Linked DNA regions of Parashewanella spongiae. The protein of the gene in region 2 interacts with the protein of the main gene of each other region in a pairwise test. Links are inferred from orthologs where the notes say so. Each region holds a gene or a part of one and is shown on either strand. Other genes may lie near its edges.

The links.
Region 1: the proteins of frr (region 2) and hpf interact in binary tests that used the Escherichia coli proteins (3 or more experiments, as listed by UniProt). The link is inferred for Parashewanella spongiae from one-to-one orthologs.

Annotation. Positions count from the first base shown.
Region 1 is NZ_CP037952.1:3,867,139-3,882,274, forward strand. Bases 4,367-7,207 are described here. They hold hpf (ribosome hibernation-promoting factor, HPF/YfiA family), read left to right. Parts: upstream 4,367-5,524; coding sequence 5,525-5,890; downstream 5,891-7,207. Other genes in these bases: E2I05_RS15440 (cytochrome b/b6 domain-containing protein), read right to left, coding at 4,367-4,642. In the rest of the region: E2I05_RS15420 (hypothetical protein), read left to right, coding at 103-300; E2I05_RS15425 (transposase), read left to right, coding at 800-1,864; E2I05_RS15435 (c-type cytochrome), read left to right, coding at 3,429-3,884; more of E2I05_RS15440, read right to left, coding at 3,962-4,366; E2I05_RS15455 (IS110 family RNA-guided transposase), read left to right, coding at 7,948-8,454; E2I05_RS15460 (hypothetical protein), read right to left, coding at 8,983-9,168; hydA (dihydropyrimidinase), read right to left, coding at 9,165-10,607; E2I05_RS15470 (Zn-dependent hydrolase), read right to left, coding at 10,607-11,851; E2I05_RS15475 (CoA-acylating methylmalonate-semialdehyde dehydrogenase), read right to left, coding at 11,869-13,359; omega-aminotransferase AptA, read right to left, coding at 13,369-14,688.
Region 2 is NZ_CP037952.1:4,043,990-4,059,262, reverse strand. The notes cover bases 12,130-15,107. They hold frr (ribosome recycling factor), read left to right. Parts: upstream 12,130-13,328; coding sequence 13,329-13,886; downstream 13,887-15,107. Other genes in these bases: E2I05_RS16090 (phosphatidate cytidylyltransferase), read left to right, coding at 14,815-15,107; E2I05_RS16095 (undecaprenyl pyrophosphate synthase), read left to right, coding at 13,969-14,790; pyrH (UMP kinase), read left to right, coding at 12,563-13,285; tsf (translation elongation factor Ts), read left to right, coding at 12,130-12,415. In the rest of the region: E2I05_RS16150 (precorrin-2 dehydrogenase/sirohydrochlorin ferrochelatase family protein), read left to right, coding at 1-372; E2I05_RS16145 (S8 family serine peptidase), read right to left, coding at 409-2,235; E2I05_RS16140 (OmpP1/FadL family transporter), read right to left, coding at 2,486-3,775; sodium/proline symporter PutP, read right to left, coding at 4,541-5,992; dapD (2,3,4,5-tetrahydropyridine-2,6-dicarboxylate N-succinyltransferase), read right to left, coding at 6,153-6,977; bifunctional uridylyltransferase/uridylyl-removing protein GlnD, read right to left, coding at 7,003-9,576; map (type I methionyl aminopeptidase), read right to left, coding at 9,601-10,401; rpsB (30S ribosomal protein S2), read left to right, coding at 10,725-11,453; more of tsf, read left to right, coding at 11,564-12,129; more of E2I05_RS16090, read left to right, coding at 15,108-15,273. UniProt on the Escherichia coli protein: Responsible for the release of ribosomes from messenger RNA at the termination of protein biosynthesis. May increase the efficiency of translation by recycling ribosomes from one round of translation to another.

The DNA.
Region 1 (15,136 bases), 170 kb from region 2 along the record:
GTCGTAAAAATGATAAAGGTGAGCAATTTAGCTCACCTTTTTTATATGTTAAAAATATTAGGTAAGGTAATATTATTTACAAATAAATAATAAGCGTAAATTGTGAATACTTTTTTTACTTGGCTCGGACAAGCTGACTTAACCAACATGCAGCAAGATAAGAATGCTTCTATTTCGTCGATAGCCACTAAGAGTGAACAGCACTTCGACAAAATAGTTATTCTTGCCAATACGTGGGATGAACAATGGCACTTATATGAAAATTGGGGAACCCATCAGATACGGGTAACAAATAAATGAGAAAATCTGAGGAGAAAAACGTTATTTATTGAGATAATAAGCCGACTAAAACTATTCTCAAAATAAAATGCCGATACTCGACCGAACACCGCTTAACTCCTCAGACAAATTCGATCTTCTCTTAAAAACTATCGCTTGCCAAGTGCATGGTGCAGTTTCTTCTCTTTCTGATGAATTTAATGTTTCTCGTAAAGCCGTTTACTCCGCTAAATATGCGGCTCAATCGGCACTAAAGTGCCTTGTTACTACCAACGACGAATCTGATGTCATTACATCTGTAAATGTTGACGTACCACATCTTCGCCGTTCTATTGTGGCTTTATCAATCACAGCACCTAACTCTATTCGAGCAATTGAAGAACAAATCCCACTCATTTATCCAGGCTGTAAAGTCAGTTACGGTTACATTCAAGGCGTTATCGTTGAAGCTCAAGAGCAGGCTGAGTTATTTAACGAAAAAGTGTCGCTATCAGCCATAAAGAGTGTGGCCATCGATGAGATGTTCAGCCAAGGTGACCCCGTACTTGCTGGGATAGATCTCGAAAGTGGTTATTTATTTTCACTCTCTCACGAACAAAAGCGTGACGGTGAAACTTGGGCACGAGTTTTAGGTGAAGCTAAATCACAAGGATTATCACCTCAGCACGTCGTTAAAGATGGAGCAAAAGGAATAGCGAAAGGCGTTAGCATGAGCTTTGAACATGCAGAGCAACGTGATGATGCTTTCCATGCGTTGTATATCGTAGGTAAGGCGCTGAGAAAGGTTGAACGTCGGGCGTACTACTACATTGATAAAGAGGCTAGTTTGGAAAAAAGATTGCGTAAAGATGTATTCGATACAGAGAAAAAGCAGCAGGCAATGGTTGATTTATTAGGCGTGCAAGCGAAATGTGAGCAAGCGATTGAGCAATATGAAAGTGGAACGAAAAGCAGAAATCATCTCCACCAAGCTTTGACCAGTATTTCCATGAAAACGGGTAGCCTCATGACGAAAAAACAGGCTGAAGCCTTGCTAACGAAGGCTGTTGATGGCTTAAAAAATACTGAGCATAAAGATGGCATCACCGCTGCTAGATACATAAAAAATCGTTTGAAAGGACTGACATTAGCAACTCAAGCACTTCACGAAAAGTTACTGAAACTTGGCGAACTTTATCCTCAAGAATGCGTTGAAGTGGCTTGTCGCTTCTCTGAACGAAAGCGCCAATTACGAAAAGCTAAACCTTGGAAAATAGCGCGGTATCAGAAAGAATTAGTTGGCAGTTATCAGTGGTTGCGACTCCGTTTAGGCAAGAGTGCCAGCGAACTTATGCTGCAAGTGGAAGCGTTGCATCAAACTCGCCACAGAGCATCAAGTGCCATTGAAGGGTTTAATGCCACTCTACGGTCTTACCTTTATGTCCGTAAAGGAGTCAATCAAGGTTTCCTCGAGTTATTTAAAGCTTGGTACAACCTTCGCTCAAGACGCTGGGGGAAACATAAAGGAACTTCATCGTATCAGAATATCACAGGGAAAAAAGTTGATGACTGGCCACAAGGATTTTATCATGGCGTGCAAATCTAATCGTCTTGTTTCTTTGAGTGAAGATGATAAGAAGCATAAGAAATCACAACGGGTTGATACACTTGAGTTTCAAGAAGGGCAGTCTGTCAAAGTTTGGATATCTGGGGTAGATTTTGAGTTACAGTTATCCAAGAAAGTCTTTAAAAACAAAGATGGAAGTACAGGCGAGCTTTACTTGTTATGCAGTGATTTAAGTTGTGATGATGAGTTCATCCAAGCGGTCTATCAAAAACGATGGAACGTTGAACTCTTCCATAAAAACCTGAAGTCAAATGCGGCAATTACCCGTTCTCCAGCACATACAGTTAAAACACAAAGTAATCATCAATTTTTATCAATTTATAGTGCATTTAGGCTTGAAACCTTAGCTTTAAAACTGAAAATGAATAAATTTCAACTGAGGGCGAAACTGTATATAAAAGCATTAAAAACAGCCTTTACAGAACTTCAAACTCTAAAAGCTGTTAGTGCGTAACATGAGTAAATAATAACGTTGCTGTCTCTGGTTTATGGCCATGTAATCGCTTGGCTGCGTATACGTTGAGACAAATCCCGCAACAGAATAAAGCGCTTCGTGGCGCTCCCTAGAAACATCAGTTGACTGCATTATCAAGCGTAGAAGAAATGACTGATAGTAAGGCGTAGCTTGCAGCAAGTAGTTATTCTACTTGCAAAAGTTACAACGCAGATAGCAGTCATTTTAGCAAGCTTGTGAGCGTAGAGCATTTCACTCATTGGATGAAAAACATAATAATAAAATCATCGTATTGCTCAAACAGTTACTCGTATACTCAGCGTTCAACTGATGTTTTACCGTGAAAATAGCCGCTAACACCTACTCCCAAGCCTGTTAGTGAAAGCATAAAAGCTAAAAATCACTTCGCCTTTAGCTTTAGGTTGGAAATAATCTTCAAATCTCAGCGAATACAATTTTCATTGTGTAGGGTGATAGAAAAAATAGTAGTCAAAGTAAACGCATATGACATCCATGCCTATCATGAACGTTTAGGTTTAAGCTTTTCTATAAAAGTCACTGGATACCAGCCTTTGCTGGTATGAAAAAAAAATTTAAAATATTGATTGGTACTTTCTAAATCGCTAGTTCCCTTAGATGGCTAAGCATCACTGCTCACGCCTTGAACAGATAAATGCTCAAATAGCACAAAATTTAATTCTGAAAGATCAACAGACCATAGGGGCTGTTGATCTTTCGTGATTATTTTTTCAGCGATAAATTGGTCGTTTTATACAAGACAGAGCTTGTGCGGTTTGGTATTCCAAATAAGCAAGCGATAACGCAGTAGAAATGACCAATTTACGCTGTCTTAGATGCTTTTGAGCGTTCACTGTTCTGTGTTGTAACCCGTTTTTACTTAGATAACTAAGCTTCACTGCTTACGCCTTGAATAGATAAACGCTCAAATAGCACAAAATTTAATCCTGAAAGATAAGCAGCCCCTAATACCCTTTAAAAATTTAACATTTTATTTCAAGTTCCCCTCTTCATTAACGAGTAGTTTCAGGTACAATTCTTCAATATTTTTTGAAATAGAAGCCACAAGTTATGTTTAAAAAGTTTATTATGTCAGCTCTGCTGAGCACCGCTATCACCACTCCCGCTCTCTCACATAGCTTTGATGGTGTAGAAGATGCAATCCAGTATCGGAAAGCGGCCTTTGGACTCATGGCTCATAATTTTGGTGAGATGGCTGCAATGCTGAAAGGCAAAAAGCCAATGGATAAAGTAATATTTGCACAAAGAGCCAACAACGTTGCCGCACTTGCTCAGTTACCCCACGAAGGATTTATTGAAGGTTCTGATAAAGGTGAAACAGACGTACTAGCAAAAATCTGGAAAAACAAAAGCGATTTTGATGACAAAATGAAAGCGCTTCAAATAAGCGCTAATCAGCTTGCAAAAGTTTCTCAATTAGATGATATAAAAGCCATTAAAAAAGCCTTTGGTGCTACGGGTAAGAATTGTAAAAGTTGTCACAAAAGTTACAAGCAAAGAAATTAATAACAATTTATCAACGTAATTAACCTATCAAATTTGACCTGAACTTTGCTGATTCAAAGCTCAGGTTGATTAGTGATCTACAGTCCGCTCAAAATTGGCCAAATCAAAAAATGACCTATCACTCCTGCTAATAACAAAATAAGTAAGATGGCTAATTTATTTGAGGCGAAACTCAACTCAACATTTGAATTCACAGGGATCGATTTATGCCCATGGATCAGTGCAGAAATAATTGCATCTCCTTTACAAACATGAATAAGCACAGCTAAAACATGAACCGCTACCAGCCCTAAAATTCCATAAAATAAGTTTAGATGAATCCATGTTAGCGAGTCGCTAATACCGTCACTCACGAACGGATATAATGGTCCCTCAGTGTAAATGTCATCTGTAGAAAATAAGCCTGTAACAAGTTGAAGCGAAATTAATACCAACAAAGCCATAACCATGTAACCACCCGCTGGATTGTGCCCAAGTGAACTTTCAATCGACTTTTGAGTACCTAGTGACTTTAGATAGGTTATAGTTTTAGCAGGAGAGTGAATAAACCCCTTAAACCTTGAGCTTTCGCTTCCTATGCCCCCCCATACCCACCTAAAACTTAAAATAATGAGCAGAGTGTATGCAAGTATCTGGTGCCATTCCATCTCTCCTTCTGATGCGGTCCACCAGAGCCCTACCATTAACAAAATCAGTGACCAATGAAATAGTCGTGTAGGAATATCCCACACTTTAATGTTTTTAGCTTTTACATTCATAAACGTCCTGCGCTTAACTTCCTAAATTCTGACTGACTTAACCTTATACCATTAATTACAGTAATTAATCTCTCACTCAGCAAGAGATAAAGGTTTTCAGTACAAAGCGCATGTTCGAAGTACTATCGGGATAATTCAAGAACGTGCAACGCAGTAATGGAAACCTTTAGCCTTGCCCTTCGGGAGCTTGTATGCGCACACTTTGGTTTATCGCACCTGTATTCGATTGAAAAATAATTAAATTTAAATGGATAAAACAAGTGGAACTTCATTCTATATAAAATACAAATTTCAACTATTTGAAAATAAATAGGAATTTTAATAAATCGTAAGTTATTAATATTTGAAGTTGGTTATTAACCTGTTGAAATTTTAATGTTTTTATTTGATTTAAAAGGTGCGGAATGTGGGTTATAAAGAATACTTCACAAAATTATCTCAACGTAGATAACTATGTTTTCACCAATTTCGTTTGCACTTTGTGCGCATACATAGCTCTGAGTTGAGCATTTAATTACTGTAATTGGTATTATCAAAAAAACCATGGAAAATAGGGCGCTCATAGTTAAATACTCAAGATTAATATTCTTTTCTAATAATTTTTAGAGACTTGAGACACTCTTTTAAAGTGTCATGGTGATGAACATTTTCGCCACATTTTCTGAATGATTAGCCGCTGATTAACTTGCAAATCCCATCAAATATGAAGGAGTTTTTAAGCCATGACAAGAGGGAGTTGGCTTTTATCACATACTTTTGATCTGGTCGATGAAAAATAAAACAATCGTGAATGGATAACACAATTGTGTGATGCAGATCACACTTTTATTTTTTCATGTTGGTAGTCTGAAAACACGGAAACAATAAGAAAAGGTTCGAAATATGTTAAAAATCACGAGCAAACATCTTGAAGTCACTCCAACAATCAGAAAGCGTGTTGAGGCAAGATACGCTAAATTAGCAAGGCACGATGTACCCCTTATTAATCCGCACATTATTATTACAAAAGAAAAACAAATCTTTAAAATTGAAACTTCTGTTGGTATACCTAATGGAAAGTTGTTTGCTCACGCTAAAAATGAAAATTTATACGCTGCTATTACCGCAATGGGTCAAAAACTAGAAAAGCAGTTAAATCGAACTCAAGATAAACCGACTGCACAACGCTATACTACTCCAGAGCAAAATGAAGAATTTATTTACGACGCAGATTTAGATAATGAACACAATGAAGAGTACGCCGCTTAATTAACTACTAGTAAGGAGCTTATTACATTATAGCGCTGTTGTGAAAAAGGCTGAGCATTTTAAAAAAGATAATTGATGATCTTCTATCAATCATTTGGTTATAACCAAAACAAATATTTGCCAGCCTTCCCCCTTTAGTATGAAGTTATGCAGCTATGAATGTAAGTTAATATTTTAAGTTAATATGTTTTGGAATATACAACACAAGAACAACAAAAGGAGAAGATGAAGTATTGTTAATACTTAATATCAATGCCTATGTTGGCATACCGGCGCACCTTTTTAGGTGCGCTTTCGTTTTTTATTCATCTTTCCATGATTTTATTTTTGCGACTTGAATATCTAATAATACCAATTACAGTAATTAACTTCCCACTCAGCAAGAGCTAAAGGATTTCAGTACAAGGCGCAAGTTTGAAGTACTATATACCCTACGGCCGCCATACAAAGCTGGCGTTCAACGCACTTCGTGCTTTTGTCGGGATAATTCAAAAACTTGTAACGTAGTCATGGAATCCTTTAGCCTTGCCCTTCGAGACTTGTATGTGTCCAAATTACTACGCAAAACTGTCTCAACGTAGCAATGTAAGTACCTGACCATAAGTTTCTTAAGATTTTCTAGTGCCCAGCTTCAGCACTCTACGGTGTTGCAACTTCGGTTACATAGCTACGGCTATGCGCCCTACATTGCGTCTTGTATAGCACTAAACCTGAACACAATAATTATCAAAGAACTTATCGACAGGTACTTAATAACGACAGTTTTGTATGTCGGTAATAACTATGTCTTCATCAATTTCGATTGCACTTTGCGCACATACATAGCTCTGAGTTGAGCATTTAATTACTGTAATTAATGGTATGGACTCTCCTCACTCCCCCTCGGCGTCAAAATGCGCCATGATATGTGGAGGAAAAAGCAACGAAACTTAATGAGGAGAGTCACATGGCTAAAATAACAATCGGAATTGATATTGCAAAGAACATTTTTCATTTAGTGTTTATTAACGCATCTGGAAAGGTCATTAAACGAGTTAAGCGTAAGCCTCAAGAGTTGCTGAAGTTTATAGTGAACACTGAGCCTTCAATTATTGTTATGGAAGCTTGTGGCAGTACCTATCATTGGGCGAGAGAATTTAACAAGCTGGGTCATTAAGTGAAAGCCATCGCACCTCAGTACGTAGTGCCTTTTAGAAAGGGGAACAAGAACGATTACAACGATGCTTTGGCAATAGCGGAAGCATCTCAACGAAACTCTATGCGTTTCGTCCCGATTAAAACGGTTGAGCAGCAAGGAATACAAGTACTGCACCGAATAAGGGACGTGGCGGAAGAATGTATACCAATTTTATCGTCACTCCTGCGAACGCAGGAGTCCAGAGTCTTTGGTTAATTTGGGCACAAGTCGCTGGATACCTGCGTTCGCAGGTATGACAAATTAAGCGTTGAAATTTAAATTGGTATTATTTGAACTGCGACATCCCTAAGAGAGCAACGGACTAAAATGCAAACAGCGCTAGGCAATCAAATTCGTAGTCTATTGGCTGAGTTTGGTATTACTGTAGCGAAAGGAGCCGTTAAGTTGAAAGCAGAGTTACCTTTCATCCTTGAACCTAAATAAATCGGTTGAACGCACAATTTAGATTTAATCTATTGAAGTTAAATACAAAACTAAACAACCCTAATTCACCCATCAGGTGAGTGCTGAACATTCATATACTTGCCAAAACCACCGCTAGCTGCGTTATAAATTTTGCAAGTAGAATCACTACTTGCTGCATTTCATGCCTTGCTATCAGTAATTTTTTCTGCGTATATGAACGCTCCCAACCGATTTATTTACCGTGAAAATAGCCGCTAACACCTATTCCCAAGCCTGTTAGTGAAAGCATAAAAGCTAAAAATCACTTCGCCTTTAGCTTAGGTTGGAAATAATCTTCAAATCTCAGCGAATACAATTTTCATGGTGTAGGGTGATAGAAAAATAGTAGTCAAAGTAAACGCATATGACATCTATGCCTATCATGAACGTTTAGGTTGAAGATGCCGAAAATGAATTGCCTGATGGCGTACGAGGTTGCCTGAGTGACTTACAAGAAGAATTGTTGCATATCAAAAAGAAACTCAATGAAATTGATGTAAAAATACAGCAAGTGAATCAGCAAAATTCACTTTGTCAGCAACTGATGACCATGCCAGGAGTTGGACCAATTATTGCGACCATTTTATATGCCTCAATGGGAGATGGTAATCAGTTCAAAAATGGTCGACATTTCAGTGCTTGGCTTGGCATTGTGCCTAAACAGTACACAACGGACGACAACCCGAACTTAAAAGGGGTAAGTAAGCGTGGCAATGCGTATTTAAGAAAACAATTGATTAACGGTGCTCGCTCTGTCATCACTCGGGTAGAGACGAAAAACGACCGAGTGAGCCGCTGGTGTCAGGAACTAAAGCAAGGATTGCCGTTCAACAAAGCCGTTGTTGCTTTAGCCGACAAAATGGCTCGTATGGCTTGGGCAATGCTTAACCACAACGAAGAATACAAGCTGAAAATAGCTTAACAGTAAGAAAGAGAATGAGTAGCAAAGCTACTAAATAAGGTTAATGTTCAACGGGTTGCTCCAGAATTTGCAACACATTAATTGGTGAAAAACGGTTCAGCACCGCTCTATTGAAACCTGATAATACCTAAGACCGTTATAGGTCGTGATAATTGATAAGGTAATAGGGGCGGATAACCATCAGGGCTACAAGGTTAATCTATTGATAAATAGGCCGAATATATGACAGCAATGAACCCTTTTTTTTAATAATTAATGCCTTGCAAATGGGGAGAGTCCATACATGGTATTAGGGTCTGTTGATCTTTCGTGATTGTTTTTGCAGCGATAAATTGGTTATTTTATGCAAGGCAGAGTTTGTGAGGTTTGGTTATTATCGACATACAAAACTGTCGTTACTTCGTTTCCAAATAAGAAAACGATAACGCAGCACCTTTTATTTAGAAAGAGCGACCAATTTACGCTCTCTCTTTTTTCGATGCTTTTGAGCATTCACTGTTCTGTGTTGTGACCAGCTCACTTAGATGGCTAAGCATCACTGCTCACGCCTTGAACAAATAAATGCTCAAATAGCACAAAATTTAATCCTGAAAGTTCAACAGACCCTAGTTTGTCTCCTAATGAATCAGCTTCTTCAATGATCGAGGCAAGCAAAAAGATGAAAATTACTCTGTTAGCCAAACCATCTACTGGCGAATAAGCGTCCACTCTCATTTTCTGTCAACTGCTTTTGCTTGATTGATTTGATTTTTCAATTTGGTTGCCGAATAGTAAGGCGCAAATGTGTCTCTGTTGATATAACGCCCATCACCAGCCTGAGCAATTACATCTCCGTCACGGTATGCAACTTTTCCAGCCAAAATGGTACAAACAGGAATGCCTGTGACCTTCATCCCTTCGAAAATATTAAAATCGACTTTCGACTTTTGAGTTTTTAACGATATTTTTTTATTCCTATTTTGATCCCACAGCACAAAGTCAGCATCTGATCCTATTTGAATCGCACCTTTTTGAGGGTAAATGTTAAATATTTTTGCTGAATTGGTGGATGTTAAAGCCACAAACTCATTAGCGGTAATTCGCCCCTTATTTACACCTTCGTTCCATAAAAGGGTTAACCTTTCTTCTACCGAGGAAACTCCGTTTGGGATCTTAGTAAAATCTTCTTTTCCCATTGCTTTTTGTTCGTCACAAAATGCACAGTGATCGGTTGCTGTAGTATGTAATGTACCTGATGTTAACCCATTCCACAGTGCCTGTTGATGCACTTTCGGACGAAAAGGAGGGCTCATTACATGAGCCGCGGCATATTCCCAATTGGTATTTTGATAAACACTGTCATCCATCGTTAAATGTACCGCTAAGCATTCTCCATACACTCTATGGCCATTATTTTGAGCGTACTGAATCGCATCGACAGTTTGTTTAGCAGATATATGCACAATATAAATCGGGCTCCCAATTGCAGCGGCAATAGTGATTGCACGGTTCGCGGCTTCTGACTCAACTATGGGTGGTCGAGATGATGGATGAGCTTCTGGGCCCGTTATTCCTCTCTCCAATAATGATTGCTGCAAATGGTATACAAGCTCACCATTTTCAGCATGTACCGTTGGTATTGCGCCTAACTCTAAGCATCGATTAAAACTGGCTATCATCATTTCATCTGTCGCCATAATGGCATTTTTATACGCCATGAAATGTTTAAAGCTATTGACGCCATATTGTTCAACAAGTGTTTTCATATCTTGGTAAACACTGTTAGCCCACCATGTTATTGCCACATGAAAACTATAATCACATGCTGATTTTTCCGCCCATTCACGCCATTGATGATAAGCATCCAAGATTCGTTGTTGTGGGTTTGGTATGACAAAGTCGATAATGGTCGTAGTGCCACCAGCCAAAGCCGCTTTTGTGCCAGATTCAAAATCGTCAATGGCAACGGTTCCCATAAAGGGAAGTTGCATGTGGGTATGAGGATCAATGCCTCCCGGCATGACCAGTAAACCTTCGGCATCAATAACTTCCATGCTTGACGTTTCTAGAATGCTGTTTTCGATAGTTGTAATCACACCGTTATCGCAAAGAATATCAGCTCGATAGGCTTGATCATGAGTCACGATGTTGCCATTTTTAATTAATAAGCTCATTACTCTACCTCCTGCCTAGCAAGTCGCTGGCTGGCCTCTAACATCGTGTGCAGTAATACATTGGCACCTGCTTCACATTGCTCAAGAGTGGTGTTTTCTATTTCATTGTGGCTAATACCATTTTCACATGGTGTAAACACCATGCCTGACGGCACTATGTCTGACATATAACAGGCGTCATGGCCTGCTCCTGCAACAATATCCATATGGGTGTAGCCTAACTTTTCTGCGGCTTGCTTGACGTCTTGTGAAGCTTTGAATTCGACAGGAGCAAAGTACCAAAAGTGATCAACTTTAATATCGACTTTTCGATTTAATGACACATCATTGCAAAGCTGATTAAATTCATCATGCATTCGCTCAAGTACATCGGGGTATGGATTTCTAAGATCAACACTAAACTTGACAGAGCCTGCTATGGTATTTCTTGAATTCGGACTGACTTGCAAAAAACCTGTTGTTGCAACCGCATGTTCAACGTTGTTCGCCAGTTTTTCTATCTCAGTGATAATTTCACAGCTTGCGGCTAATGCATCTTTTCGGAACCCCATTGGCGTTGTGCCTGAGTGTGATTCTTGACCCGTTGCATAAACATCGTACCAACGTATTCCTTGGCCTAAGCGCACAATCCCTACTTGCTGTTCTTGTTTTTCTAAAATTGGTCCCTGCTCAATATGCGCTTCAAAAAATGCGCCTATATTCCGTTGCCCGATAGGTTCTGAACCCAAGTAGCCTATTCTCTCAAGTTCGTCACGTAAGCAAACGCCATTGATGTCTTTTTTATTCCACTCAGTTTCAAGATCGAATCGCCCAACAAATACGCCAGATCCCTGCATAGCTGGTTGAAACCTTGAACCTTCTTCATTTGTCCACACGGTGAATTCAAATGGTGCATCAGTTTCAATATTATGCTCATTCAGGGTTCTCAACACCTCTAGACCAGACAATACGCCAAACACACCATCAAACTTTCCACCAGTGGGTTGTGTATCTAAATGACTTCCTGTGGCAACCGAAGGTAAGCCCTTATTTTTGCCCTTTCGTTTAGCGAAAATATTTCCAAATTGATCAATTGTTACCGTGCAGCCCGCTTCATTACACCACTGACAAAAAAGATCACGCGCCAGTTTATCCTCATCCGACAAAGCCAAGCGATTACAACCACCTTTTTTTGTTGCTCCAAACTGTGCCATGGCCATTAATGAGTCCCAAAGGCGTTGGCCGTTAACTCTGATTGAATCCATGAAGTACCTCGATAATGCTAACTGGGAAAAGAAAACTGAGCAGAGTGATCTTGAGAGGGTATTTTCCAGCGACTGGTTATTGTTTTACGCTGTGTGTAAAATCGAACGGCATCTGGACCGTATGCATTCAAATCACCAAAAATTGACTGTTTCCAACCACCAAAACTGTGGCACGACATCGGCACAGGTAAAGGCACATTAATACCGACCATTCCCGCTGCTACATTCTCAGAAAAATAATGCGCGGCACTGCCGTTTTGAGTAAAAATACAAGTGCCATTTCCATATTGGTGTTTATTAACTAAAGCTAAGGCCGCCTCAAGGTTTTTAACTCTCATGACACATAAAACGGGGCCAAATATCTCTTGTTGATAGATATCCATATCGGATGTGACATGATCAAAAACAGTCCCTCCCAAAAAATACCCCGACTCGAAGCCTTCTACAAATAACTGTCGACCATCACTGACTAACTTGGCACCTTGCTCAATGCCTGATTCAATGTGTTTTTCAACACGTTCTTTATGTACTTTTGAGATCAAAGGTCCCATTTCATTTTGTGTATCAAAGCCCGAGCCAACCTTTAACCCATCTATTCGCTGTTTTAACGACTGAACCAGTAAATCTGCACATTCATCGCCAATCACTACCGCTACTGAAATCGCCATACAGCGCTCACCACATGAACCAAATGCGGCACCCATAAGCGAATTAGCTACAAAATCAATATCAGCATCAGGCATAACAACCGCGTGATTTTTTGCTCCGCCGAGTGCTTGGCATCTCATATTATTTAGCGCGGCTTGTTGATAAATTGACTTAGCCACTGGCGTTGAACCTACAAAACTGACAGCTTTAACACACGGATCGTTTATCAATAATTCAGATGCTATTTTGTCTCCGTTCACGAGGTTTAACACTCCAGCTGGAAGTCCGGCTTGTTGAGCAAGTTCACAAATAAAGAAAGGAGCACTCGGCGCTTGCTCGGAAGGTTTGAGTACAAAAGTATTACCGCACATGATGGCAATTGGCCACATCCAAAGTGGCACCATTGCAGGGAAATTAAAAGGAGTGATGCCTACTACGACCCCTAGTGGTTTAAATTCACTCCATGAATCAATATTAGTGCTGATATTTGAGTTATGCTCACCTTTCAGTAATTGAGCTATACCGCAAGCAAAATCAATGTTTTCAATGCCTCTTGCCAGCTCCCCTCTCGCATCATCAATGACTTTTCCGTGTTCTTCTGTCAGCATATTGCAAATCTTGTCAGCGTTTTGCTCTATCAATACTTTCATGCGAAACATAATTTTTGCTCGATGATTTATTGGCGTTAGTTGCCAAGACTTCATTGCGTTTTGCGCAGCAATTACTGCTTCATCGACAATCACTTGTGAGGCTAATTCAACATCGGCAGTTTGCTGTGCTGTAGCGGGATTGAATACCGAAAGCGTCCGCTTGCTTTCAGAAAAAACATCGCCATTAATGATGTGACCTAAATATTTCATTATCATCACCTAAATTTGATTTAATACATCTGCAAGAGCAGTGACCACATCGTCAATTTGAGTTTTCTCAACGATAAATGGAGGCGCAAATTGTATGGTGTCCCCGCCCCACCGAACATAAAAGCCTTTTCGCCACATTGCCATTGCGATTTCAAACGGCCGCTGCGTTAACGATTTCGAGTAAGGCTCAATGGTAAAACCCGCTGCTAGTCCGTAATTGCGAATGTCAGTGATGTATTTGCCACCTTGTAAGCTGTGTACCGCACTTTCAAAATACGGGGTAAGTTTTTTAACTCTTTGAGGAATGGCGTCTTGTTGCAATACATCTAAGCAAGCAATCGCCGCCGCGCAAGCAAGTGGGTGGCCTGAATAGGTATAGCCGTGTGGAAGCTCGACATCATGAATCGGTTTATCAGTATCCATGTAAGCTTGGTAGATTTCATCGCTGCAAACTACAGCGCCCATAGGCACTACACCGTTAGTGAGTTGTTTTGCAAGATTCATAATGTCAGGTATTACGTCAAACTCTTGCGCGGCAAACATCGAACCAGTTCGCCCAAAACCAGTAATCACCTCATCGAAAATCAATAGAATTTGATGCGCATCGCATATTTGTCTCAGCCGACGTAAATAACCCTGTGGAGGGATGATGACTCCCGCCGAACCTGAAAATGGCTCCACTATCACAGCCGCTATATTTGATGCGTCATGTAAGGCAATAATATTTTCAAGTTCGTCTGCGAGATGAGCACCGTATTCAGGCATACCTTTAGTAAATCGATTTTCTTCAAGCAGAGTATGTGGCATATGATCGGCATCCATTCCCTGCCCCCATATCTTTCGGTTACCGCCAATTCCACCAAAACTAATACCTCCCCAGCTTGCGCCGTGATAGCCTTTGATGCGACCAATAATTTTTGTTTTTGACGCAACGCCTTTTTGACGCCAATAGCCTCTCGCAATCTTTGTCGCGGTATCTGCCGACTCTGATCCCGAGTTGGTATAAAACACACGGTTGAGTTTATCAGGGGTTAAGGACGCGATTTTGTGTGCTAAAGTAATCGCAGATGGATGTGCAAATTGAAATGATGGTGCAAAGTCTAAAGTTTGAAGTTGTTGTTTTACTGCCTCAACAATTTTCGGCTGCTGGTGCCCTAGACCGCTCGTCCACAGCCCTGATAACCCGTCAAATATTTTCCTTCCATCACTATCCGTTAAATAACAGCCTTGTGCTGAAGTGATGATCCTTGGCTCAGCTTTAAATTGACGGTTTGCTGTATACGGTAACCAATACGCATCTAAAGGTTCTTCTATTGTTTGATTTACCATCTGTTAACCTTTACCTCTGCATACTAAAGTTAACTCGTTGAAATATTTAATATCCTTATCGCACCATCGAGTATTTGTCGCATTGAATATTATGAGTAATCAAGAAAGTACATTGAATTTAAGGAATTAATAAATATTTTTAAAATATATAATATCTATCGTTTATTTGTGATCGATTTTGCCTAGCTAAAGAATGGTTTTTTCATCAATTCTAGCGGAGTAAATGGTTTAATTTTCTCTATTACCAAATAATACCAATTACAGTAATTAATCTCTCACTCAGCAAGAGATAAAGGTTTTCAGTACAAGGCGCATGTTCGAAGTACTATCGGGATAATTCAAGAACGTGCAACGCAGTAATGGAAACCTTTAGTCTTGCCCTTCGGGAGCTTGTATGCGCAAAAATTACTTCACAAAATTATCTCAACGTAGATAACTATGTTTTCAT
Region 2 (15,273 bases):
TTCGAGCGAAATGGTGTTGAATATACAGAGTTTACGGCTAATGCCTTTATCGAAACGAAAGATGATGTGTTATTAGAAAAAGAGTCAAGCGCCCAGAGTGAAATTATCCTACTCAAACAAACGGCGAATATTTCTAATTTGCCTATCTCAATTATTCCAGTTTTGCAGCAGATAGAGCTAGTGCTTAGTGAGAAAAAAGTGCCATTTGAACTTAATGAACTTATTAGACGTGATGCTATTCGTGCTCAATTTAAATGTGCAGAATCGTTAAGCTTGGATGGGATTATTGGGAAAGTATTGATTATTGCTGATAGCGATGCATTGAGCAAAGTGCACACAAAATTTATTGAGTCATTTTATTTAGACGAATAAAAAATACTCAAGCACCTTTTATTCGTCTATTTAAGTTTATCCTTTACATGATGCAGTTAGATACTCATCGGCAGCTTCGGCATCAATTAGTCCGTAACCAAACTGGTTATTTCTACCATATTGACCTAAATGCTTTGCGGTTTCATCCAATGCATTCCTTACGTCCTGTGCTGAGCATTCTGTATGGTGGCTCCATAATAAGGTAGCCACACCTGATACGTACGGCGTCGCCATTGAAGTGCCGTTAAAGTATTCATAATCTTTGTTACCTTCGGCAGAAACGGTAGTTTGCTCGCCAATGTGGCTGGCTAACTCTTGACCTGTTTCACGGTCTACAGAAACGGTTACAGAAGATATTTCTTGATTTTTATCGACTAAAAATGGGTTTTGAAGTCCTGACAATTCATCATTACTGTAAACAATAGTAGCGACAGCTCCTGCTTGTTGACAGGCACTGACGGCATGAATTTCAGGGTTTATTTCATCAGTGCTCTTAGCGTTAGGGTTCATGCCCTGATTCTCAAGGCGTTGAACTAAGCAAACTTTTGACGTCATATTTTCACATTGGTAAGAGCCGCTGCTAGTATCACATTCAGCCAACTCTCCAGCGGCAGTATCATTAATGTTGCTGATCATATATTGAATGTTTCCATCAATGTCGACTGGTCCTGATGGAATATAATGCTGCGCAGGAACGACGCCATTGGCAAAATATGAGTGCCCTTCAACAGAGATATCTGCCGTCCTGCCTTGACCAACGGGCACGCTTGAAATAATCGCTTCACCCGGCGCTGATATTTCAACTTGATTATTGCTTTGCGAAAACACTGAGTGTGCGTTACCACTGTCAATCGATGCCACGGACATTACGGAACTGTATGATGCTGGGTATGATTTGCTTGTGTCACCAGAGTTTCCTGCCGCAGCGACAATCAAAATTCCTTGCCGTGAATACTTATTGTATAGCTTTTTTTCTGCACGGCTGGTATCTATCCCACCTAAACTCATGCTGATCACATTAGCGCCTAAATCTGCACAAGTTTCAACGGCTGACATAATGTCAGAATTATATGCTTGACCTTGATCGTTTAAGGCTTTAATAGCGACAATATTAACCTTTCCATGTGGCATCACACCACGTATCCCAAAGTCGTCAGAATGATTGAGTGGTTTCATTGCTGATATAATACCGGCTACGTGTGTCCCATGTGGGTTTCCTGGTGCATCCCAGCTTCCCGTATTTCCCATACTTTCACCGATTACATTGTTATTAGCCAGCGCGGGGTGATTGACATCGTATCCTGTGTCAATGATACAAACCGTTCTATTGGATGCGGATGCATCAGTTAAACTTAGTGCATCAACGGCTTCGTTTCCCCAGCTGATATCGCTAAGCAGTGAGGATTTCATATTCCGATTTATCGATTGTTTTGAAGTATGTTGAGTACTTAATGTGTTGTTCAATGCATAACGAAGGACATCTTCTTCAATAAATTCAATGTTTTTATTTGCCTGTAAATTCCGTACTTCGTTTTCAGACAGTGAAGCAGAATATGAGTTACTGTGTCCAATTCGTGTTGCAGTAGCAACTTTTGCTTCGCGAAATGCTGAGCGCTGAAGTTGTACCTGAGTATTCTGCGCTGAATGACTCATGCTTGGCTGAGTACCAAAATGTGCAGGAGAATATGTCTGATCCTTAAATTGGACTATATATCTTTTTACGGGATGAGCAGAATTATTTGTCGGCGGATTAATATTTGTATTTTGTAAACGATTATTCGCAACAGCATTGTTTGTTCCGAATAAAGCGAACAAAACAGCGACTGCTAACTGTATTGCGTTTTTTTTAAATTTACTAACCATAAAATAACCCCACTACATCTCTTGAGCTGATATGCCATGCTTTTTAAAAAATTGTACAGGTGGCCGAATTTAAACCTATAGCGTCAATTGAGTGTTGTAAATGGTTCTAAATTTTATTTCATGTTTAATTTAAAAATCGAGAATCGATTTTTAAATTTGAAACTTGGGGTAAGGATGCATTTTTTAAATAAAAATGCCGTAAAGGATACGGCATTTAAATCTAAAAAAAAGTGGGTAATTAACCTAATAATTAAAAGTTATAGCTATATTGAACGGAGTAATAAGTTGCACTTGCGTTGGTGTGAGCAATGATATTGACACCACCTAAAATTGCACTATTTTCAATTACCTCTGTATTTTCACCTTTCACATAAGCCAAGCCAAAGTCTATTGTGCTGTTTTTGTCTAAATTAAATCCGATACCTGCAGTATACCAATCACGATCTGAATCAGGGATTGAAATAGAGCTAAGCTCACCAACTACACCATCATCAAATAAATAGCCTGCTCTTAAGGTCCAATCTTGGTTAACACTGTATGTACCACCAATAGAATATAACCATGAATCTTCCCATTTATAGACTTTCAGTGCTGAATCTGGAACTTGTGTTGTGCCTATCTTGTTGCCTTGAAGAGTAATTTTTTCAAAATCACCCCAGCTTGTATACTGAGCGGTATAATGGATAGCAAACTGGTCGGTTAATTGATGGAATCCGCCAATTTGCCAGATATCAGGTAAAGGTACTTCTAACTCATCACTTACTACGGGAAGAAGTGCTGTTTTTTCTTGATTTGGTGTTAAAGTATTTAAGACCCCTTTGACTTTAATATCAGGACTTTCTCGATAACTGATACCAATACGGTTATCTTTATTAAATTCGATTAAAGCACCAACAATACCACCGAACCCCCAACCATCAGCATCAACATCGACTAATGTTGAACTATCGCTAAAAGCTGTTTTTCCTTGGCGAGTTAATAAGCCTTCACCATAAACGGCGTCAATGCCAGCGCCAACACTGAAATGCTTGTTGACTCTCCAAGATAAGCTGCCGTTAAAATTAATTGTGGTGACTTCAGTGTTACCCAATAAATCAACAGGGAGTGTCGCACCTGGATTATCAGTTAAGAACGAACTGGTATCAGTCCCAGTACCGAAATTACTGAAGGCTGCAAAGCCAAAAGAAAAATTGTTGTTATAAGGTTGAATGTAATACAGGTTAGGGATCAATTTGTTGTCAGCCGCATCGTCTATGCTGCCAAATCCTGTTGTAGGTGCCTGTTGGTAGGCTAAATCTTTCACTTCAACATCGGTTTGTGCGTAAGTTAAGCCTATTGACAACGCTTTTTCGTCAAATAGTGCCATAGCGGCTGGATTACGAGATAGTACAGAAGCATTGTCACCAATAGCGGCTTCACCAGAGAAAGCTCGACCAATGCCTGTAGCTGATTGAGAGTTAAGTTGAAATCCTGCCGCCAGTGTTTGGGTACTTGCTAGAGCTAGGGCAACTGCTAAGCTAGTCTTATTGAGTAGGTGCATTGTATTCATCATCCAATTATTTATATTAAATAGACAACATAAGTAAAGACTATATATACCAATTACAGTAATTAAATGCTCAACTCAGAGCTATGTATGTGCTCAAAGTGCAATCGAAATTGATGAAGACATAGTTGTTACCGACATACACAGCTGTCGTTATTACATTGCTACGTCAAGACAATTTTGAGAAGTATTCTTTATAAACCAAAGTGAGCACATACAAGCTCCCGAAGGGCAAGGCTAAAGGGGTCCATTACTGCGTTACAAGCACTTGAATTATCCCGACAAAAGCACGAAGTGCGTTGAACGCCAGTTTTGTATGGCGGCCGTAGGGAATATAGTACTTCGAGCTTGTGCCTTGCACTGAAACCCTTTAGCTCTTGCTGAGTGAGAGATTAATTACTGTAATTAGTATTATTTCTACTTATCTATTTGTACATATAATAATCTCAGCCAAACCACTTAATAAAAGTGGGCTGTAATCGTTATTGTACTGTTTGTTATGATCTTGCACATACTAGGGAGCTGAAGAGGGTGCTGCAAGTCTGACCAGTGTGTAATTTGTTGATTTATTGTTGAATTTATTAGCGTTTATTATTTGGTTATAGAATTAACGACTTTAATAATTAATATTATTGTTTAATATTTATAGAGTTAGCTAAATATAATTTATGTAAAGAATTTGTTAGATATTTAGTTGTGTTTTTAATTAATAAAAGTTAATCAGCATAAGTAAATGAACTTATGCTGATTTTTTATCTTTTATAATTTAGATTTAAACATTTCAAAGCTTGAGGATTCAGCATTTGAAGCAGGTGATATCACACTCACAATAATTCCGGCAATGGTTGCAAACATAAATGCAGGTAATAACTCATATAAATCAAAAATACCACTTGAAAGCTCTTTCCAAACAATAACGGTTATTGCCCCAACGAGTATTGTTGCAACAGCGCCATTTCGACTGTAGTTTCTCCAAAATAATGCAAGCAATACTACTGGGCCAAATGCCGCTCCAAAACCAGCCCAAGCGTAGCTGACTAATGTTAATACATCACTTTTGGGATCCAAAGCGATCACCCCTGCAATGATTGCAATAGTAATAACACTTGCACGTCCAATCAGTAATAACTCTTGAGTTGACGCTTTTGGTCTTATCCAACGTCGATAGAAGTCTTCCGTTATCACGCTTGAGCAGACCAAAAGTTGAGAATCAATGGTACTCATGATTGCCGATAAAATTGCCGCAATCAATAAACCGCCAATCCAAGGGCTGAAGGCTGCCTGAGTCAAGTGGATGAAAACGGTTTCTGCATTGTCTAAAGGCGTAGCCGAAAAATGTACGGCGCCTGCTAGACCAACAGCTAAAGCACCAAATACCGAAACGAGCATCCAGCTCATGCCGATACGACGAGATACCTTTAAATCATTAGGATCACCAATAGCCATAAAGCGGGCAAGGATATGTGGCTGTCCAAAGTAGCCAAGTCCCCATGCGAGGAGAGAGAATAAGCCAATCAACGTGGTTTCATCGTTGATTATCGACAACATACTTGGATCAAGTTGTGACAAGTTTTGTAGGTTTTCTGGAGATGAAAAAATCGCCACAGGAACAATAAGTAGGGCGGCTAACATTAAGCAACCTTGAAAAAAGTCCGTCCAACTTACTGCAAAGTAACCGCCAATGAAAGTGTAAGAAACAATAATGATACTGCCTACCAATAACGCGTAGGCATAATCAAGACCGAATACTTTTTCGAATAAAATTGCGCCGCCAACCATGCCAGAAGATGTATAAAAGGTGAAAAATATTAAAATAGTCACCGCAGAGATAATCTTTAAAATGCCTTTATGATCATTAAATCGTTTTTCGAAAAAATCTGGCAATGTTAAGGCATTATCAGTGAACTGTGTGTAGATACGAAGTCGCTTAGCCACAAAAATCCAATTGAGCCAAGCACCGATGAGTAGGCCTATACCAATCCACACTTCGCTGAGTCCACCGACATAAACGGCACCGGGTAAACCAAGTAACAACCACCCTGACATATCAGAAGCGCCAACGCTAAGAGCAGTCACTCCAGGCCCCATTTTTCGGCCACCTAAGATATAGTCATCTACGCTGTTTGTTGCTTTATAGGCCCAGAAGCCTATCAGTAACATCAAGATTAGATAGCCTGAAAATGTAATTAAAAGAGGGGTGTCGATACTCATGTATTTTCCCTGTGGTAATTTTATTTTTGAAAAATATTACCAGAGTTATGACGTATTAACTATTTTGTGATGTAGATCATTTGATAAGGTGTAAAAAACACCAGCCTAAGAGGGGCTGGTGTTCAATTTTAAAGGGTTATTTTTATGTACACATTGAGTTTTAATCAACAATTCTCAATAGTTCGTTCACACCTACTTTACTACGAGTTTTAGCATCCACTTTTTTTACAATGATCGCCGCGTATAAGTTATAAGTCCCGCATTTCGAAGGTAGCGTGCCTGAAACAACAACCGATCCAGCAGGTACTCGACCGTAATGAATTTCGCCCGTTTCTCTATCAAAAATTCGTGTACTTTGACCAATATAAACGCCCATCGAAATAACACTGCCTTCTTCGACAACGACACCTTCAACGATTTCAGAACGGGCGCCAATAAAGCAGTTGTCTTCAATAATGGTTGGGCCAGCTTGTAATGGTTCTAACACACCGCCGATGCCTACACCGCCAGATAAATGCACATTTTTACCAATTTGGGCACATGAACCAACGGTTGCCCAAGTATCAACCATAGTGCCTTCATCTACATACGCACCTAGGTTGACGTAAGATGGCATTAATACAGTATTTTTACCGATAAATGAGCCTTGACGAACGGTAGCTGGTGGAACAACTCGAACCGCTTCTTTTTTAAATTGTGCTTCATCGTAATTTGCAAATTTTAATGGGACTTTATCGAAATATTTGGTTTCGCTGCCATCAATAACTTGATTGTCAAAAATTCGAAAAGAAAGTAGTACAGCTTTTTTAAGCCACTGATTAATCTGCCATTGACCATCTATTTTTTCTGCTACTCTAGCTTCGCCTGAGTCGAGTAAATTAATGGCGGTATTGATGTCTTGTTTCAGTTCCGAACTCACCGAAGTTGGTGTGATTTGGTTACGCTCCTCAAAAGCAGCTTCAATACGTTGACGTAACGCTTGCATTGGATTACTCCCAGTAAAATTTAGATTAATGTTTTAAATGAGTTAATGTTTTTATCAACGCTTGTTTTAATTCTTCCTTTTGAGATGAACTAAGAGGCTGGCCAGCATTGTTTTTTAGCCTGAAAAAGTCTTCGGCACGTTCCCCAATAGTGGAAATTTTTGCACCGACAATAGTGACATCGCATTGATAAAAAATATCAGCAACTTTAGCCAATAATCCCGGCCTATCTAAGGTGATGAGTTCCATCATCGTTGTTCCATTACGGGTGCTGGGTAAAAATGTCACTTTTGTTTTCACTGTAAAGCTTTTCATTTTACGAGAAATTTTCTTAAATTTCGGTAAATTTGTCGTATTAGTCTTTAATGCTTTTGAGAGTGTGCGCTGTAATGATTGGATACGGGAACTGCTTGAAACCGTCTTACCTGTTCTTTCAAGAATAATAAAAGTATCCAATACGTATTCAATTTTTGAGGTCATGATATTAGCATCATTAATGCTGATATTCTTGTTGTCTAATATCGCCATTACTGTAGCAAATAACTTTGGGCGGTTTTCACAATAAACAAAAACTTCGGTGCCACCACGACTCATGTGCTTAGATATTTGAACTAAAGGCTCATTTGAACCATGTTTTAAAATGGCGCTTGTATGCCAAACAACTTGATTGGGATTGTGACGTAAAAAGTAGTCCGCATTAAAGGTTTGCCATAATTTTTCAATTTCAACTTCAGTTACGCCACGTTTTATAAGCTCACTTTTCGCTTTGGCTTGGTGTTCTCTGACTCTGGCTCGCATGTCTATGGGCTTTTCTTTACCACGAGTCAATACACGTTGAGTTGAAAAGTACAGATCTTTTAAGAGTGAATCTTTCCAGCTATTCCAAATGTTTTCGTTAGTCGCCCTGATATCGGCCACAGTGAGACAATATAAGTAGTTGAGATGATCATTGTCTCGGACCTTGTCAGCGAAATCTACGATAACATCCGGATCTGAAATGTCTCTACGCTGAGCAACGGTTGACATCAATAAATGTTGTTCCACTAACCAGCAAACAATACGACCATCATGATCGTTCAATTCATGAAGTTTACAGAATTCCTCAGCATCTCTTGAACCAAGAATACTATGGTCTCCGCCTCGACCTTTACCTATATCATGAAAAATAGCCGCTAAAACTAATAATCCGCGTTTAGGGAGTTGATTAGCCACTATTGATGCTAAAGGGAATTCGTCTTTAAATTCCGGCTGGAAAAAACGGTCAAGATTTTTTAATAATCGGTGAGTGTGCTCATCAACAGTATATGCATGAAACAAATCAAATTGCATTTGTCCTTCAATTTTACGCCACTCTGGTAAATAGCTGCTCATGATATTGTGTTTATGCATGAGTGATAGCGCTGATATGCCTTTAGGGTGGCGTAATATTTCCATGAATATTTTACGACAAGCAGGCTCTAGCATTAAAGGCTGTGTCAATAAGCGTCTTGCTCTTCGAAGTGTGCGTAATGTTGGTGCAAAAATCCCCGTAATACTTGGATATTTTAATGTGATGGCAAATAATTCGAGCAGTTGCTCTGGCTGGCTGAAGTCGACACCGGGTAAGGCTTCAATAAAGTTTCCCCGACGTTGATAACGTTTATTGATCGGGCGGACTTCTAAGGTTTTACTTTGCTTTAATGTTGCTCTAAAAAAGAGTTGCAGTAGCATTTGATTAAGCTCCATTACTCGACGTATTGTCTGGTAATAGCGTTTCATCATTTGTTCAACAGCAAGCTGAGTGGCATCCTCAAAACCCATAAGATCAGCAACATCACGTTGAAAATCAAACAGTAGACGGTTTTCATCTCGCCCAGCGATGATGTGAAGGGCAAATCTTAGATCCCACAAAAAATTACGACACTGAATGAGCTCAGCCAGCTCAATTTTTTCAAGAAAGCCATGTTCGACCAAATCTTCAAGGTGAGTAACATTAAAGTGGCGCATGGATACCCAAGTAATAGTCTGAATATCTCGAAGCCCGCCGGGGCAGCTCTTTAAGTTGGGCTCAAGATTAAATGCACTGGATTTTTCGTGCCGTTCATCTTGTTCTTGTCGCTTAGCTGTATAAAATTCTTGAGCAGGCCAAAACTTAGGTGAGCAAACTTGTTGCTGAAGTTGAATAAATAGTTTTGTGTCTCCTGCTATTAATCTTGCTTCAAGCAGCGCGGTAGCAATGGTGAGGTCATCTTTTCCGAGTTGAATGCTTTGCTCAAGAGTGCGAACACTATGCCCAATCTCTAGACCAACATCCCATAGATAAGCAATAAATGTCTCTAATAAAATTTGCAGAGTTTTTGATAGTTCACCATCAAATAAAAAGAGTAAATCGACATCAGAATGAGGGTGAAGTGCGCCACGTCCATAACCGCCAACAGCAATCAGTGCTATGGAATGATCAACTATACCGCACTGTTGCCAAGCATTCTGCAACAAAGAGTCAACAGCATCACAACGGCATTGAACAAGTTCTACGATATTATGCTTTCGTTTAAACCTATCTAAAAGGTGTTCATTTTGTGTAATGAGAGCTGCTTTGACTTCCTGTGCAGTGTTATTCATTTCGTCCCTAGCTTTATTGTTAAATTATTTATGATTAATAACGCGCGGCAAGTCTTCTTCAGCACGTAAAGTGAGCACTTCAACGCCTTTTTCTGTTACTAAAAGGGTGTGCTCCCATTGTGCTGAATTTTTTCCGTCTGATGTGCGGACTGTCCATTTATCTTCGGCATCAAGCACGGATGTGTGACGTCCAGCGTTGATCATGGGCTCAATTGTAAAACACATTCCGGGGCGTAATACTGTTTTATCATTATTTTTGTAATGAACGACTTGTGGTGATTCATGAAATCCTTCGCCGATACCGTGCCCACAGTAATCTTGAACGATAGAATACTTCTCTAACCCCGTCTTACTGGCTTTAATGAATTTTTCAATCGTGGTACCGATTTCGCCTAATCGCATACCTGGGCGCACTTTTCGAATTGCAAGGTATAAACTTTCTTGGGCAATACGGCATAAGCGTTTGTTTTTTGGGGTTACATCACCAATGAGGAACATCTTGGATGTATCACCATGGTAGCCATCTAAGATGACAGTAATATCTAAATTGACGATATCACCGTCTTTTAAAGGCGTGTCATTAGGAATACCGTGGCAAATAACATGATTGACAGAAGTACAAATGGACTTCGGAAAACCGTGATAATTAAGAGGGGCTGAAATGGCATTGTGTTCATCAGTAAATTTTGCACAAATATCGTTAAGTTCATTCGTAGTTACACCAGCTTTTACGCTAGGTGCAATCATTTCCAATACTTCGGCCGCTAACTTACCGGCCGCGCGCATTTTTTCAATTTGTTCTGCGGTTTTAATCACAATACTCATGCAATCTCTCTCAAATCTTGTAGTGATGGCGAAATAACCCTAATACCAGTTTATTATTGCATCAATTGCCGTTTTTATGGTATAAAGCGCGCCGTTGTGTTTAACCTTATTTTCTGAAAAATTTAATCGGTAATCCTAAAGGATGCTTAGACTAATTTTATCAGTCAAGGTAGAATATGACCGCCATTATACATGGCATTTAATTTAAATACGAAATCACACACGTATCGTCACGTTTATCGGGGTGCTGAAATTAATCATTTTGGTCGATTAAGCGGGATACGTGGAGGAATAACCCCTCTTTACTTATTAAGGTATTACAAATGAAACAAGTTTCAATGCGCGATATGCTGCAAGCTGGTGTTCACTTCGGTCACCAAACTCGTTACTGGAATCCAAAAATGAAGCCGTTCATCTTTGGTCCACGCAATGGTGTACACATCATTAACCTTGAGCACACTGTGCCAATGTTTAATGAAGCTCTAGCATTCATCAGCAACATTGCTGCTAAAAAAGGTAAAGTCCTTTTTGTTGGTACTAAGCGCGCAGCAAGTGAAGCAATTAAAGAATCTGCAATCGCTTGTGATCAATTCTATGTCGATCACCGTTGGTTAGGTGGCATGTTGACTAACTGGAAAACTGTTCGTCAATCAATCAAGCGATTGAAAGAGCTAGAAACTCAAGCTGTTGATGGTACTTTCGACAAGTTAACTAAGAAAGAAGCGCTAATGCGTACTCGCGAGCTAGACAAGCTTGAGAAATCTCTTGGTGGTATTAAAAACATGGGCGGCCTACCTGACGTATTATTCGTTATTGGTGCTGATCATGAGCATATCGCAATTAAAGAAGCGAACAACCTAGGTATTCCAGTTGTTGCTATTGTTGATACTAACTCAAACCCAGATGGCGTTAGCTACATTGTTCCAGGTAACGATGATGCGATGCGTTCAATCCGTCTTTATACTTCAGCTGTTTCTGAAGCTGCAAAATCTGGACGTGGTCAAGATTTAGCGGTTCAAGCTGAGCAAGACGGTTTCGTAGAAACTGTTTAATAAGGTGAGATGAAATTCATCTTCCTTAAAGAACCAATTTAATTAATTGGTTTCAGGAGCCTAAGGGCTCCTATTTTTTATTAGTCGAATTTTCTAAAGAGGATTTAACAATGGCAATTACTGCTGCCCAAGTTAAAGAATTGCGCGATCGTACTGGCGCAGGCATGATGGATTGTAAGAAAGCACTTACAGAAACCAAAGGTGACATCGAGCTTGCGATCGAAAACATGCGTAAAAGTGGTGCTGCTAAAGCTGCTAAAAAAGCAGGAAACATTGCAGCTGACGGTACTATCATCATCAAAAAAGGTGAAGGTTTTGCTGCACTTGTTGAAGTAAACTGCCAAACAGATTTCGTAGCGAAAGATGGTAACTTCTTAGGTTTTGCAAATGAAGTTGTTGATGCAGCTGTTGCTGAGCGTTTAGATATCGCAGCTCTTAAAGCAAAATTTGAAGACACACGTGTTGCATTGGTTGCTAAAATCGGTGAAAACATGAATATCCGCCGTGTTGAATATATTGAAGGTGCTAACCTTTCGACATATAGCCACGGTGCACGTATCGGTGTTGTTGTTGCTGGTGATGCTGACGAAGAGACGTTGAAGCACCTAGCAATGCACGTTGCTGCTTCTAAGCCTGAATTCGTAAACCCTTCAGACGTTCCTGCTGAACTTGTTGAGAAAGAAAAAGCTGTTCAAGTAGAGATCGCGATGAATGAAGGGAAGCCAGCAGAAATCGCTGAGAAGATGGTTATTGGTCGTATGAAGAAATTTACTGGTGAGATTTCTCTTACTGGTCAAATGTTCATCATGGAACCTAAAAAATCAGTTGGCGATTTCTTGAAAGAGAAAGGCGCTACTGTTTCTTCATTCATTCGTCTAGAAGTAGGTGAAGGGATCGAGAAAAAAGAAGAAGATTTTGCTGCTGAAGTAGCTGCACAAATCGAAGCGTCTAAAAACGCTTAATTTAGTTCATTAAATGAACTTATAAGGCCGTGGCATTTGCTGCGGTCTTGTTATATTCGTCATCGCAAAATATGATATTTCTGGTTTAACATTTGATATGCTTACTAAGCTGTCAAATCTTAAGGTAGACACAACAGGATAATAATTATGAGCACCAACCCAAAACCCGCATTTCGACGTATTTTATTGAAACTCAGTGGTGAAGCCCTAATGGGAGATGAAGGCTTTGGAATTGATCCAAAAGTTCTTGATCGTATGGCTCAAGAGATTAAAGAGCTGGTAGAACTAGGTCTTCAAGTTGGTGTTGTGATAGGTGGCGGTAATTTATTTCGTGGTGAAGGGCTCGCAGAAGCAGGCATGAATCGCGTAGTAGGCGATCATATGGGAATGCTGGCTACCGTCATGAATGGCTTAGCAATGAGAGATGCGCTTCACCGAGCCTATGTTAATGCTCGTGTTATGTCAGCGATTCCTCTTAAGGGCGTTTGTGATGACTACAACTGGGCAGAGGCAATTAGTTTGCTTAAATCAGGCCGAGTCGTTATTTTTTCAGCGGGCACTGGTAACCCATTCTTTACAACCGACTCTGCAGCGTGCCTACGTGGTATTGAAATTGAAGCGGAAGTAGTGTTAAAAGGCACTAAAGTAGATGGTGTGTATTCAGCAGATCCAATGAAAGACCCTGATGCAGTAAAATTTGATGAGCTGACCCACACCGAAGTACTTGATAAAGAACTTAAAGTGATGGATCTTGCTGCCTTCACTTTGGCAAGAGATCATGGTTTATCCATTCAAGTATTTAATATGAATAAACCAGGTGCTCTACGACGTGTTATTATGGGTGAAGCTGAAGGCACACTTATAAAATAAAGTTTTTATTAGATTTATTTGATGACCTGAAAGGACATTTACAGTGATTGAAGAAATTAAAAGTAATGCTGAAGAGCGTATGGCTAAATGTATTGAAGCCGCAAAAGCTCAAATGGCTAAAGTCCGAACTGGACGAGCACACCCAAGCTTATTAAATACGATTCAAGTATCATACTACGGCACAATGACGCCATTGACTCAAGTCGGTAACGTAACAGTAGAAGACTCTCGTACTCTAGCTGTGACATTATTTGATCGTAGCATGACTCAGGCGGTAGAAAAGGCAATTATGTCTTCTGATCTAGGTTTAAATCCTATGTCAGCAGGAGCGACAATTCGCATTCCTCTTCCCGCTTTGACTGAAGAGCGTCGTCGTGACTTAGTTAAAGTGGTTCGTGCAGAAGCTGAAAACAGTCGTATTGCTGTTCGTAACGTACGACGTGATGCCAATTCTGAATTTAAAACTCTAGAAAAAGATAAAGCTTGTTCTGAAGATGATGCACGTCGCGGTGAAGACGATATTCAAAAAATCACAGACTCTTTTATCAAGCAAGTTGATGCCGTATTGGCTATAAAAGAAGCGGAATTGATGGAGGTCTAATCAACTCATCGTAAAGCTAGAGATTAGACGCCGTGTAGGGGTATACTACACGGCGTTTGTTTATTTTTAAGGGTTGTATTTGATGTCGTCTACAAAGGAATTAGGGTCTGAGTCAGCTTTGAAGCATGATGAAGAACAGACGGTCACATTACCTCAGCAAGCTTCTTCCTTGTTGAAGCAATCGATTCCGCAACATGTTGCCATTATCATGGATGGCAATGGACGTTGGGCTGAGTCGAAAGGTCAACCACGTGTTATGGGCCACAAAGCTGGCGTTTCTGCTGTACGTAAAGCCGTGAGCACAGCCAGAGAGCTAGGTGTAAAGTCGTTGACGCTTTTTGCATTCTCTAGCGAAAACTGGGGGCGGCCTGATAAAGAAGTGAGTTTATTGATGGAACTTTTTTTCACAGTTCTGCAACGTGAAATAAAGCTACTTCATAAAAATGGTGTTCAACTCAATATAATTGGCGATAAAACTCGTTTTTCTTCTCGATTACAAAAACAAATAATTAAAGCAGAAGAGAAAACGGCTAATAACACTGGGTTAGTGCTCAATATCGCTGCAAATTATGGTGGTCGTTGGGATATATTACAGGCGACTCAAGTATTGAGTCAGAAAGTTAGTAACGGTGAATTAACCTCAGAGGAACTGACTGAAGATCATATTCGTTCTCATTTAAATATGTCAGATCAACCAGAAGTCGATCTTATGATACGAACTGGTGGTGACTATCGTATTAGTAATTTTATTTTATGGCAGGCGGCGTATGCGGAATTAACCTTTATTGATACTTTATGGCCTGACTTTGATGAGCAAGTTTTTCACGAGGCAATCGCTAATTTTGCTAATCGACAAAGGCGCTTCGGACTCACTGGTAAACAGATAGATGATTTGAATGATTAATCGTGATTTTTTGAGGACTTTTTTTTGCTTAAACAACGTATAATAACAGCACTTTGCTTAATCCCATTAGTTATAGCTGGCATATTCCTTTTGCCAGCGAGCATTTTTTCTTGGGTGCTTGTCGCTATTTTTGCCATTGCTGCCAGCGAGTGGGGACGAATTGTTGCTCTTGATTGTAAAACTACCCAATATTGCTTCAGCATTAGTTTTACTTTTGTATTAGTGACCTTGAATATCATAGTGCCTGCTGATGGAATTTGGTACAGCAGCCAATTGCATCCCTTATATTGGTTGATTATTGTAGTCGGCTGTTGTTGGTGGTTAACTGCCTTTCTGATGGTCGTAGCGTTTCCAAAAAGTAAACCTATAGTCAATAATGCCGTTTTAAAAACCGTTTACGGCCATTTAACTTTATTACCTTGTTTTGCTTCTTTGCTCGCGCTTAAAGCTTTGGGCACAATGAATGCACCCTATATGGGGCCG